Regions from separate parts of the Megamonas funiformis genome, predicted to be linked through region 3. Evidence: riboswitches for the same ligand, from Rfam matches in the RefSeq annotation. Region 3 holds a riboswitch; each other region holds the start of a gene.
What was found. Region 3 has a riboswitch for thiamine pyrophosphate ahead of thiS (sulfur carrier protein ThiS). Riboswitches for the same ligand answer to the same signal wherever they lie in the genome.
Positions count from the first base shown of each region.

Region 1: another riboswitch for thiamine pyrophosphate. It lies ahead of GXM21_RS05295 (cytosine permease); the one in region 3 lies ahead of thiS (sulfur carrier protein ThiS).
Region 2: another riboswitch for thiamine pyrophosphate. It lies ahead of thiC (phosphomethylpyrimidine synthase ThiC); the one in region 3 lies ahead of thiS (sulfur carrier protein ThiS).

Region 1 covers NZ_CP048627.1:1,068,431-1,073,085, forward strand. The annotation lists gene clpB (ATP-dependent chaperone ClpB) at 1-1,255, opposite strand, end outside; gene GXM21_RS05280 (DNA-deoxyinosine glycosylase) at 1,507-2,019, shown strand; gene lepB (signal peptidase I) at 2,078-2,614, opposite strand; gene rplS (50S ribosomal protein L19) at 2,690-3,031, opposite strand; TPP riboswitch at 3,195-3,301, shown strand; gene GXM21_RS05295 (cytosine permease) at 3,374-4,600, shown strand.
Region 2 covers NZ_CP048627.1:216,213-220,867, forward strand. The annotation lists gene deoD (purine-nucleoside phosphorylase) at 1-593, opposite strand, end outside; gene thiC (phosphomethylpyrimidine synthase ThiC) at 697-2,001, opposite strand; TPP riboswitch at 2,082-2,181, opposite strand; tRNA gene GXM21_RS01000 (tRNA-Arg) at 2,293-2,369, opposite strand; gene GXM21_RS01005 (hypothetical protein) at 2,442-3,449, opposite strand; gene GXM21_RS01010 (sensor histidine kinase) at 3,561-4,655, opposite strand, start outside.
Region 3 covers NZ_CP048627.1:1,254,345-1,259,031, forward strand. The annotation lists gene GXM21_RS06345 (MATE family efflux transporter) at 1-590, shown strand, start outside; gene GXM21_RS06350 (Cof-type HAD-IIB family hydrolase) at 645-1,436, opposite strand; gene GXM21_RS06355 (DMT family transporter) at 1,567-2,436, shown strand; TPP riboswitch at 2,479-2,582, shown strand; gene thiS (sulfur carrier protein ThiS) at 2,782-2,979, shown strand; gene thiF (sulfur carrier protein ThiS adenylyltransferase ThiF) at 2,982-3,620, shown strand; gene GXM21_RS06370 (thiazole synthase) at 3,636-4,394, shown strand; gene thiH (2-iminoacetate synthase ThiH) at 4,433-4,687, shown strand, end outside.

The DNA of each region.
Region 1 (4,655 bases), 190 kb from region 3:
TGATTTTACGACGCAATTTTTCAATAGGTTCTGGCATAGATTCGATTTCAGTACGAAGTTTAGCAGCAGCTTCATCAACTAAGTCGATAGCTTTATCTGGTAAAAATCTATCGGAGATATATCTATCAGATAATACAGCTGCAGAAACAAGTGCATTATCACGAATTCTTACACCGTGATGAACTTCATAACGTTCTTTTAAGCCACGCAAGATAGAGATAGTATCTTCTACAGATGGTTGACCTACCATTACAGGTTGGAAACGACGTTCAAGAGCTGTATCTTTTTCAATATATTTACGGTACTCATTTAAAGTAGTAGCACCAATACAGCGGAGTTGTCCACGTGCTAACATTGGTTTTAATAAGTTACCAGCGTCCATAGCACCTTCAGTTGCGCCAGCACCTACTACAGTATGAATTTCATCGATGAATAATAAAATCTGTCCATCGGATTTAGAGATTTCATTTAATACAGATTTTAGACGTTCTTCAAATTCACCACGATATTTAGCACCAGCGATTAATGAGCCCATATCAAGAGAATATAATGTTTTATTTTTTAGAGATTCTGGAACATCACCTGTTACGATACGGCGAGCTAAACCTTCAACGATAGCAGTTTTACCAACACCAGGTTCACCGATTAATACTGGGTTATTTTTAGTACGACGAGATAAGATTTCGATAGTACGGCGGATTTCTTCATCACGGCCAATAACAGGGTCGAGCTTACCAACTCTTGCCATAGCTGTTAAATCACGACCGTATTTTTCAAGTGATTTATAACCACTTTCAGGATTATCACTATTTACATTTTGTTTACGTTCTGATTTGATTACAGCTTGAATTTTATTTTGATGTAGATTAAATTCTCTACATAATGTTTGCATTTCGTCATCGCTATCGCTGACAATAGCTAATAATAAATGTTCTGTGCTTATATATTCATCGTTCATGTTTTCAGCGAGTTTTGCTGCTCTACCTAATACACGAACCATTTCTGTACTCATGCCTAAACGACTTTGACCTTTTACGCTAGGAATTTTTTTGAGTATTTGTTCTAATTTTGCTTTGAGCATAGGTAAATCTACTCTACATTCAGCAAAAATAGTAGCGAGTAAACCTTCTGGTTCTTTAATCAAAGCAGAAAGAACATGAGCAGATGTAATTTCTTGATGATAGCGAAGTGCTGCTTCTTGCTGTGCAGATTGCATAGCTTCTAAAACTTTTTGTGTATATTTTTCTTCACCCATGATTTATACCTCCAAGTCATGATGAGTAACATTTCGATTAATAATAGTATAAAAACAATAATATAGTAAACATAAATACTAAAGTAATAATTTATGTTATACTTTAGTTTCATATTTGCTTACAAAACATATTATAAAAGCTAAAAGTCAAATTGTCAAACATTATTTTGACTTTTTGACATTTATTTTTAAAAATTTTTTATCTATACTAAAAATCTTTATATTATAATAAGATAGAGGTGATTTTATTTATGGAAAGACTCATAGGATTTGCCCCATCTATTGATGAAAATTGTACAACTATTATCTTAGGTTCAATGCCAAGTGTGAAATCTTTGGAACAGCAACAATATTATGCTCATCCTCAAAATAGATTTTGGAAATTAATGGCTATATTTTTTAATGAAGGAATAATACCAACTATTTATCAAGAGCGACTAGAATTATTGAGAAAAAATCATATTGCGCTATGGGACTCTATAGATTCTTGTATTCGAGAAGGTAGTTTAGATAGTGCTATTTGCGATGAAGTGCCAAATGATTTTAAAGCTTTATTTGCTAAATATCCTAAGATAAAGACTATTTGTTTTAATGGCGGAAAATCTTTTCAGTGCTTTAAGAAATATAATAAAGATATTTTAAAAGATAAAACATATACTTTTTATACTTTGCCATCTACAAGTCCAGCAAATGCTAAATTTCGTTTGCCGATGCTTCAAGAAGTTTGGCAACAAGCTTTAGCTAGACATATAAACAATAAATAGATTTTATAAAATAAAAAAGGTACCTACAAAATATTTCATAGGTACCTTTTCGTTATTATCATGGTAATGTTCTTAATTTATCAAGTGGCCAGAAGATGAGTATTGCTTTACCTTTGATTAAATCAAATGGTACCATGCCTACATCAGCGAAACGACTATCTTCGGAATTATTGCGATTATCGCCCATTACAAAGATATGTCCTTCTGGTACAGTAGCCAGTGGATAATCGCCTCTAGTTGTGCTTAAGATATATGGTTCATTTTTTAATTCCCCATTTACATAAATATGACCATCTTTGATTTCAATAGTATCTCCAGGAATTGCAATTACACGTTTGATAAAATCACGGCTAGGGTCTTTTGGATATTGGAATACCAAGATATCACCGCGTTCAGGGTCATGTAAATTATAAATAAATTTATTAACGACTAAACGCTCTTGATTTTGTAATGTCGGACGCATAGAAGGTCCATCAACTAAATATAATTCTACTACAAAATGACGAATGAATAAGGCTAAGACAACAGCGATAGCTATGGAAATAACCCAATCTTTAATTTCACTACCTAAAGATGACTCTTTTTTATCAGCCATGATAATCCTCCCTCTACTAGAACATACTAATAAAACAAAAGGGACTTGCCATAGGCAGTCCCTCTTATGAAGATATTAGCGTCTTTCTTTAATACGAGCAGCTTTACCAGTAAGGTTACGAAGATAATAAAGTTTTGCTCTACGAACAATACCTCTACGAGTAACTTCGATTTTTGCAAGGCGTGGGGAATGTACTGGGAAAGTACGTTCAATACCAACACCATAAGAAATTCTTCTTACTGTGAAGTTTTCACGAACGCCAGAACCTTGGCGAGCGATTACAACACCTTCGAACATCTGAATACGTTCGTTGGATCCTTCAACTACTTTTACATGTACGCGAACGCTATCGCCAGGGATGAATTTAGGGATATCGTTACGTAATTGTTCCTGTTCTAAAGCCTGAATAATATTCATTATTTTTCCTCCTTAATTCAAACGTTCATATAAGAATATCTCACAGCGGACCGTTTGTTGCATACTAGGTTATTTTATCATATAAAAATAGGCTATGCAATATATTTTTTGGAGATTTTTCGAGAGTTTGACAAATATTTTAGGATAATTTATATTAAAGGCAGAATATGAAAAAGGGAGCTTGTAGACAGGCTGAGAGGAAGTTGTGAACTTCGACCTATGACCTGATTTGGATAATGCCAACGTAGGGAAATATTAGTTTGATTACGTATTTTCAAGGAAATGGCATGGCTATTTCCTTTTTTTATTTTTAAATATTTTTATTTTTTATGAGGTGATTTTTTGTCTACATTTTTTACATCAACAAATAATTCTAGTTTTAATGTATCATTGATTTGGTTTGGTACAGCAGTCTCTGTGGCTGAAATCATGACAGGAACTTTTTTAGCACCACTTGGCATGAAAGATGGATTTTTAGCTATTTTAGTAGGTCATGTAATTGGTGGAATTATTCTTTATTTAGCAGGGATTATCGGTGCTAATAAACGTTGTAGTGCTTCTGAAAGTATTAATTTATCTTTTGGTAAGTTGGGTTCTGTTAGTTTCTCTCTATTAAATACTATTCAATTAATAGGTTGGACTTCTATAATGACCATCATTGGGGCACAAGCTTTTAATAAATTAATGGCATCTTTATGGAATATGGGAGAAAATACTATTTTATGGACAATTATTATAGGTCTTTTTCCTTGCATTTGGATTTTTAGTACAATGGATTTTGTAAGTAAGATAAATAAAGTAGTAATGCTTTGTTTATTGCTTGCTTCTTTATATTTAGGTTTTGGGGCTGTAGTTTCTGCAAATGAAGTGGTAACTTCTTTAGATGAAAGTATGAGTTTTGGCATGGCGGTAGAATTAAATATTGCTATGTGTTTATCATGGATGCCAGTTATTTCAGATTATACAAGAACACTTAAAAATCAATCTACAGGTACATTGAGCTGTGTAGTGGCATATTGTTTTGGCAGTATTTTAATGTATACAATTGGCTTAGGTAGTGCTGTTCATTATGGGATAACAGATATTTGTGATATTTTCATGTTATCTGGATTGGGTGTTATTTCTTTAGTTGTTATTTTATTATCTACAGTAACAACAAATTTCATTACGATAAATTCTTCAAGTATTTGTTTAAATCATATCAGTAATCAATTAGATGTAAAATATACAGCGTTTTTTGTATGTATAATTTCTACATTGCTTGCTATTTTCTTATCCATGGAACAATATGAAACTTTCCTTTATTTTATAGCAGCAACTTTTGCACCGTTATTTGCTATTGCTTTTTCTGAATATTTCTTTAGCTATAATATTTATCATCAAAATTCACTTATCACTGGTAAAAATTGTCTTTTATGGTTAATTGGTTTTATAGCTTATGAATTGTTGATTGATTACAGCACTTTTATTGGGATTACTGTGCCAGTTATGTTAGCTATAGCCATTATTAATATTTTTGTTAATCAATTGATTGGAGCAAAAAAATTTAGTTTAAATAAGAGATATTAAAAGTATTTTATTATTTAGCCATAAATCTAAAAGTAAACAACATAAATATATTGAC
Region 2 (4,655 bases), 1.0 Mb from region 3:
CCAAGTGCTTGTACATTATAACGAGCAGCAAGCATATAAAGAGCAGAAGTTTCCATTTCTACAGCAAGACAGCCATATTGGATTAATTTTTGCAAATCAACTTCTTCATCATAGAAACGGTCTTGGCAATATACATTACCAATTTTTACAGGAATGTTTAATTTTTTAGCGTGGTGATATGCTTTGCCTAATAATTCAAAATCAGCAAGTGGAGCATAATGAAGTCCATCACCAAAAGTGCGAACAATAATGCCGCTATCAGTAGTTGTTCCTTGAGCGATAACGACATCGCGAACATGAACATCATCTTTTAAACCACCACAAGTACCAACGCGAATTAATTTTTTAGCATGGTAATCGCAGATTAATTCATGTGCATAGATAGAAATAGAAGGAATACCCATACCAGTTCCTTGGATAGAAACTTTATGGCCTTTATAAGTTCCAGTATAGCCAAACATATTGCGAATATGATTGTAGCAGACAGGATTTTCTAGAAATTTTTCAGCGATGTATTTTGCACGTAATGGGTCGCCAGGAAGTAAAACGACATCAGCAACTTCTCCGATTTTGGCTTCAATATGATTACTCATAACAATACCTTCTTTCATCAATAATTTTATGAGATATAAGAATATCTATAAAAATTTTATCATAATGAATGAAAAAATGCAGGGATTATCCTGCATTTTTAAATTAACAATGTTCGATTGTAGCACCGAGGTATTTATTGACGATTTCAACAGCACAATAATCGCCACACATAGAGCAAGCAGTTGTGCCTTCTGGATTGCGTGAAGCGCGTCTTTGACGAGCTGTTTGTGGGTCGATAGCTAAATTCATTTGTTCTTCCCAATCAAGTTTTTTACGAGCTTTAGCCATATTTAAATCCCAATCTTTTGCACCAGGTACATTTTTTACGATATCAGCAGCATGAGCGGCAATTCTAGTTACAATAACACCATCTTTTACATCTTGAACATTTGGTAAAGCAAGATGTTCAGCAGGAGTTACATAGCAAAGAAAATCTGCACCGCAAGAAGCTGCCATAGTTCCACCGATTGCAGCAGTGATATGGTCATATCCAGGAGCAATATCAGTAACAAGTGGGCCAAGAACGTAAAATGGAGCATTATGACAAATGCTTTTTTGCAATTTCATATTTGTAGCTATTTGGTCAAATGGTACATGACCTGGACCTTCAACCATGACTTGTACACCTCTATCCCAAGCGCGTTTTACAAGTCCACCTAAATTTAAAAGTTCTTGAATTTGAGCATGGTCAGTAGCATCAGCAAGACAGCCAGGACGAAGACCATCGCCAAGACTCATAGTAACATCATATTTTGCACAGATATCTAAGATATCATCATAGCGTTCATAGAGTGGATTATTTTTTTCATTATAGAGCATCCAGCCTGTGATGAATGAACCACCACGACTAACTACGTCCATATAACGACCTTCTGCTTTCATGCGATTGATTACATCCATAGTTACACCGCAGTGAATAGTCATGAAATCAGCACCATCTTTGGCTTGTTTTTCAATGGCATGAAGTAAATCTTCTTCAGTCATTTTCACGACAGCACCATGAGCTTTGATGGCATCAACTGTTGCCTGATAAATTGGCACAGTTCCTACCATTACAGTGGAATGTTTTAAAATAGCTTGACGAGAAGCATCAATATTATTTCCTGTGCTTAAATCCATTACAGAATGGGCACCAGATGCGATAGCGACATTTAATTTTTCGATTTCAGGAGCTGGGTCAGGAAAAGCACTAGATGTGCCGATATTAGCATTTACTTTAGTACAAAGTCCTTCGCCTACACCATAAGGGTGTAAATTTTGATGATTGATATTAGCACAAATAGCGATAGTACCATTGGCAACGCGTTCACGAAGTGTTTCAATATCCATTTTTTCTTCTTGAGCTACGATTTTCATTTCATCAGTGATTTTACCAGCTCTAGCTGATTGCATTTGTGTCATTGTCATAATTTTGCCTCCATAATATAAGTGATAAATGGCAAAAAAATAAGCAGATATGAAAAGAAAGTTGCAAATCTGCCTTGATAATCATTTATTTGCCACTTCCCTACGTTGGTCTTAACCAAATCAGGTTCTAAGGGTCGGAATATTTCCTCTCAGCTTTTATAAGCACCCCTAGTGGATTTTTTCAATTTTCTTATATTATAGTTTATTCTTCAAGAAAAAACAAGATTTTAAAAATGAAAATAAAAAAAGGATATCATTTGATATCCTTTTATTGTTTAATTATTAAATTAATGGTGCGACTGGCGTGAGTCGAACACGCGACCCTTCGCTTAGGAGGCGAATGCTCTATCCGTCTGAGCTACAGCCGCAATTTCAATCTAATTTAGTTAGATGAATTTAATAAGCTAAATTTTAGCATAACTAAAACTAAGTCGCAAATTTTAATTTATAGGAGCTCCAATAGGACCTACAGAGCCAATAGGATTTGTAACACCACTAGCAGCTGGTGATGTTGTAGTAGAGTTTACAGGTGTAGTAGGTGTTGGAGTTGTAGTAGTTGCTGTTGTGTTTGTTGGAACAGTAGCTGTTGTTGCTGTTTTATTGATTTGATAACGTGTTGCCCATTCAGGATATTTATTAGCATAATATCTTATTTTCTTGAATTCTACATCTTCTGTGTTTTCAGGAATGATAGAATGCATATTTTTGTCGAGATTAGGTGTTTTATCAATCCAATTTGTATCAGGAGACCAGAAATTATATTTTAATGTTCTAGCTGTTAGATTTTGTATGTTATATTCTTTTTTCATGAATTGGATAGAGGAAACATTACCAGCAGAGTCTTTGTTTTCTTGCCAAATCCAAACAATAATATTGTTATCTATCTGACGAAGTGTTGCTGTATCAGCACTGCTTTCTCCAGATTCATTGCTCCATAAGCCAAGCCAACGAGCATTAGAAATAAGACGACCGCCTTCACCTTTATTGAATACACGGTCTACAATCATAGCATAGAATTTTTCATCAAAAGATTGAGAGTTGATATCTTTATTTACAGGATTATCATATTTGAGTGTATAAAGAGCCTTGCCATCTTTATCATAGAAGATTTCTTCCATATAGCGTAAGGTTCTTTCTTGAGGATTGATTTGAACACGAGCTAAGCTATAGACTAATTGATTAGGGTCATTGATAGGAAGTTTCATATTAGCTATAGTTTCAGCTGCTCCACCTGGAGCGTAACCTGTTTTTATCCAGTCTTCAATACAAGTAGGAATGTTATTTTGACTAGAAACAGTAGTAATTCTTGTCATAGAAAAATATTTACTATATTTATCATCTGAGCTAATCCAATACCATTCAGAATCAGCCGCAAAACTAATTTGAGTATGGAATAATGTGAAAACCATTAATACAGTAAGACAAATAATATTTTTTATTAATCGCATAAGCATGCACCCTCATTATATATATTATAAAATTTGTTACTCTACTTATTATACCAAAAATTTTAGCTTAAACAATAAGAAAACCCCTAAAATAGGGGTTTAAAAAATTTTTTAATCTGATTTTAAAGAAAAGTGAATTCTGATACAAGTTCCTTCATTAGGTTTACTTTGAATTGTTAAATTAGCATGATGGAATTCAGCAATATGTTTAACGATAGCGAGACCTAAACCTGTACCTTCTACATTGATTTGAGAACGGGATTTATCAGCACGATAAAATCTTTCAAATACATGTGGTAAATCGTCTGACGCTATACCTATTCCAGTATCTTTTACTTCTAAGATAAGATGATTTTTGTCTTCATTTAATAAAGAAATAAAGACAGAACCATTGGCTTTATTGTATTTTATAGCATTTTCGATGAGGTTATAAATTAATTCTTCGATTAATTGACGAACACCGATAATTTCGCTAGTAGGAACTTCTTTAAAAATGAGTTTTACCTGTTTTGTCAATGCTTTATCATTTAGACGTAAAATAATTTGTTTACAGATAGCAGAAAGATTTAGCGGTTCTTTCATAAAGGTACTATTTTTTTCATCAAGTTGAGAAAGTTTGATTATATCTTGAATTAAACTGATTAGACGTTGAGCTTCTTTATAGATTTTGCCAGCAAATAAAGGAATGTCATTTGGTCGAACCATATTATTTTGTAAGAGTTCAGCAAATCCAGAGATAGAAGTGAGTGGTGTTTTTAATTCATGAGATACATTAGCGGAGAATTCTTGACGCATTTTTTCTGCCATGCGTTTTTCTGTGATATCTACAAAGAGAATTAAAGCACCTTTTACCGTATTATGCTTAGTTACAGGGCTGGCAATGATTTGATAAGTTTTTTTATCAAGAGGTAAATAAAACTCTTGTCGTTCTCCACGCATTACATTTTGAGCAGCTTGATATAATGTTTCATTATTGATAAGCGTAAAGAGATTTTTATCAATATAGTCTATTTTTTCGGCGTTTAAGATATTTAATACGCTATGATTTATAGCTAATATTTTATAAGAATGATTGATTAAGATTAAACCTTCTTCAATATTATTGATAATCATGGTAAATTCACGCTGTTGATTTTTTAAAGTCTTCATTTGTTGATGAATTTGCTCATTTTGATTTTCTAAACGAATTAACATAGGATTTAATTC
Region 3 (4,687 bases):
TGTTTCGCACTGTTTGTTTATTGACGATAAATAATTTATTTGCCATAGCTGGGGCAAGCATGGGAACAGTTACACTAGCTAGTAATGCTATTATCTTAGAAATTATTTTTATTGTGGTTTACTTTATTGATGGTATGGCAAATGGTGTGAGTGTATTTTCAGGAAAAGCAAAGGGATACAAAGATATAAATTTATTAAATTCAGTATTAAAGATAAGCTTAAGATGTTTAGCTGTATTTATAATTTTTATTTCAGTGATTATGTATATTACTAAATCGTATTTTATAAATATGATGACTGATTTGGCAGTTGTGGCTAATTATGCTAACGATTATAGCATCTATCTAATTTTACATCCTATATGTGCCTGTGTAGGATTGCTTTTATATGGTATGTATACAGGTATTGTCAATACAGCTTCTATCAGAAATATGATGTTTGTCGCTGTGATATTTTTCTATATCTGCCAAAAAATATTGATGTCTTATCTAGGTAATGATGGTATATGGCTGACATATAATTTAACGTATTTATTAGAGTCAATCATTCTCATTTTGTATTTACCGTCGTTAAAGAAATATTTTAATTAAAGAAAACCTACTATAGATTACTTTTAAATAAGTTAATTTATAGTAGGTTTATTTTTATAATACGTTATATTGTTTTAAAGCATAGGCTACGCCATCATTATCTACATCTAAAGTGATAAAATCTGCTATCTGTTTTAAATTATCATTAGCATTTCCCATAGCTATGCCATATTTTACAGCTTCAAGCATTTCCACATCGTTTCCACCATCACCAAAAGCCATGGCTTCATTGATATCTATGCCGTAGTAAGCTAAAACTTTTTTGAGGCCTGTGCCTTTACCGCCATCTTTAGGAATAATATCTGTAAAATATGGGCACCAACGAACAGCTTTGCAATTTGGCAAATATGGTAAGACTTCTTGTTCTTCATCTTCATTTAGGAAAATATTCAATTGATATGTTTTATGATTGGATACACGACTTACATCATCAAATGCTCTATCAGGTGCAGTATCTCCTAAAGTTTCTTTTAATTTTGCTAAGCGGTCATTATAGAGATTAAAATAAAAATAATCTATTTCCATAAAACCACAAGCGATATCTTTATCTTTGATGTAATTTGTAAATTGGATTAAATCTTCACGATTTAAATATTCTTCGTGTAAGATTTTCCCTGTACTATCATAACAATATTGACCATTAAAAGTAATATAACCAGTGAATAAATCGCCAAATTCATCAATTAAAAATTTCAAGTCATATGGCGGACGACCAGTTGCGATAAATAATTTTATTCCTTTTGCTTTTAAAGTATGTAAAGCTTGTATTGTAGATTCAGGAATTTTATGTGTTTTAAAGCTAACTAATGTACCATCAATATCAAAGAAAATAGCTTTTATCATCATATCACCGTACTTTCATTAGAATTATAAAATATAAATCAATTATAACAAATTTTAAGCTAGTACGTATATTGTTTTTATGCTATATTATAAACAATAATTATTGACTAGATAAATATAGAAAGAGATGTGAATGATTTTCATGAATGCAACTTTAAAAAATATTACGGCTATGCTTATTTTTGGTAGTATCGGTTTATTTGTGCGCAATATCGAACTTGCAAGTTCGCAAATAGCCCTAGTGCGTGGTTTTGTAGGTGCTTTTATTTTATTTATCGCTATGGTATGTTTGCACAAAAAAATAAATCGAAATGTTTTAATAAAAAATTTACGCTATTTATTAATATCTGGTGTAGCTATAGGTTTTAACTGGATTTTTTTATTTCAAGCATATAATTATACAACGATAGCTACAGCGACACTTACATATTATTTAGCACCTACTTTTGTAGTATTATTATCTCCATTTATATTGAAAGAAAGTTTATCGCTATTTAAAATCATCTGTGTAATTTTATCTTTATTAGGTATGGCATTAGTCGCTGGCATATTCAATGACAATCAATCTGGTGTGAATGATTTTATCGGTGTACTGTATGGAATATCTGCTGCATTATTTTATGCGATTGTAGTCTTAGCAAATAAATTTTTCAAAGATATTTCTGCCATTGATAGCAGTATTGCTCAATTATTATTAGCTTCAATAATTTTATTGCCTTATGTAATCTATCAGGGAAATTCATGGAGCATGAGTGGTTTTTCGTTATTATCTTTGGCTATATTAGGCATTATACATACAGGTATAGCGTATTTATTATATTTTTCTTCACTACAAGAATTACCAGCACAAAAAGTTGCTATTTTTAGCTATTTAGACCCAGTAACTGCGATTATTTTATCCACAGTTCTTTTAGCTGAGCCGATGAGTATTTCTCAATGGATTGGAGCGATTTTGATATTAGGTTCTTTACTTGTCAGTGAGTTGTTCAAGAAAAATAATTAAACTTATTGACAAATGATAATTTATAAATTATATTGTATATATAAATTAATAACAGGGAGCTAGTAAACTGGCTGAGAGGAAGTTGTGAACTTTGACCTATAACCTGATTTGGATAATGCCAACGTAGGATAATAATTATGATGTATTTGCAATTAGAAGAGATGGCATTTTGTCATCTCTTTTTTATTTTAACACACATCTATATATTAATTTTTAAAATCACATAGAGTTGACCATGTGATTGAACAGGAGTTCATGAAGGGGTGCACCACCGCGGGTGTATCTTTTTGTGGACTCCTTTTTTAATAAAATTTCTCAAAAGATAAAAAATAAGGAGGTCTTATTTTGATAATAGTTAATGGACAAAATCAAGAAATATCTTTGCCTATGGATTTAGTTACTTATTTGCAAGAAAATAATTATTCTTTAGATAAGATAGCTATAGAGTTAAATGGTCAAATAGTCCCAAAAGCAAAATATGCACAAACTATTTTAAATCCTAATGATAAATTAGAAATCGTAACTTTTGTTGGTGGTGGCTGATAATGGCAGATATTTTGGCAAAAGAATTAATTTATCAAACTTTAAATGACCGCCATGGCATAGTCAACCAAGAAAAATTAAATAATGCTAAAGTTGCTATAGCCGGTCTTGGTGGTTTAGGCTCTAATATCGCTGTGGCACTAGCTAGAATAGGTGTAGGTCATTTACATTTAATTGATTTTGACAAAGTAGATATCAGCAATCTCAATAGACAACATTATTTCATCTCACATCTAAATGAATACAAAACGCAAGCTCTAGCCGAGCAATTACAAATGATAAATCCTTATTTAAATATCGTTACTGATTGTATAAAGGTAACAGAAGATAATATTTTTTCATTGTTTAAAGATGAAGATATCATCTGTGAAGCTTTTGACGTTCCTGAAAATAAGGCGATGTTAGTAAATAAGGTATTAGAGCTTTTCCCTGAAAAATATATCATTTCTGGAAGTGGTATGGCGGGTTTTGGTCATAGCAATGAAATTCATACTCGTAAGGTGATGGGCAAATTTTATATCTGTGGTGATGAAAAAACTGCATTATCCAATGAAAATAGTTTAATGGCTCCTAGAGTAGCTATTTGTGCTGGTCATCAAGCAAATTTAATCACTCAATTGATTTTAGAAAATAATTTATAAAGAAGGTATCATATTATGTGGCAATTAGGAAAACATCAATTCAATTCAAGATTTATTTTAGGTTCTGGTAAATATTCTTTAGAATTAATTCAAGCAGCAATCAATGAAGCAAAAGCTGAAATTGTAACTTTAGCACTTCGTCGTGTAAATAATGGTGGTATGGCTAATATTTTAGATTACATTCCTAAAGATATAGCACTGCTTCCTAATACTTCTGGAGCTAGAAATGCTGATGAAGCCATTCGCATAGCTCGTTTATCTAAAGAACTTTGTGGCAGTGATTTAGTAAAAATTGAAATTATGCGCGATAGTAAATATCTTTTACCTGATAATTATGAAACTATCAAAGCTACTGAAGTTTTAGCTAAAGAAGGTTTCACTGTTATGCCTTATATGTATCCAGATTTAAATGTAGCTAGAGATTTAGTAAATGCTGGTGCTAGTTGTGTAATGCCTCTTGGGGCTCCCATCGGCTCTAATAAAGGTTTATGTACAAAAGAATTTATTCAAATTCTCATAGATGAAATCGACTTACCAATTATTGTAGATGCTGGTATTGGTAGACCTTCTCAAGCTTGTGAAGCTATGGAAATGGGTGCTACTGCTATTATGGCTAATACTGCTATAGCAATAGCAGGTGATGTCGTTCGCATGGCAAAAGCTTTTAATTATGCTATTGAAGCAGGACGCCTTGCTTATGAAGCAAAATTAGGTCGTGTAAAAGCACAAGGAGCAAGTGCATCTTCTCCATTGACAGGATTTTTACAAGATTAATTATTAATTTAATCAGTAATAATTGTGAGGTAAGATGAATGAATAAAGATAATCATATTAATGAAAGTATTATTAATGATGAAGTAAGAGCTGAATTAAAAAAAGAACGTATTGACTATATGGCATATTTACCAGATATGGAAGTTATACCAAGTGATATTTTAGATAAGGTTATAGCTGATATGGATAGTTATGATTATGATAAATATACAGCCCAAGATGTACAAACTGCACTTAGTCATGACCATATTACACCAGAAGATTTTAGAGCTTTATTATCTCCAGCAGCACTT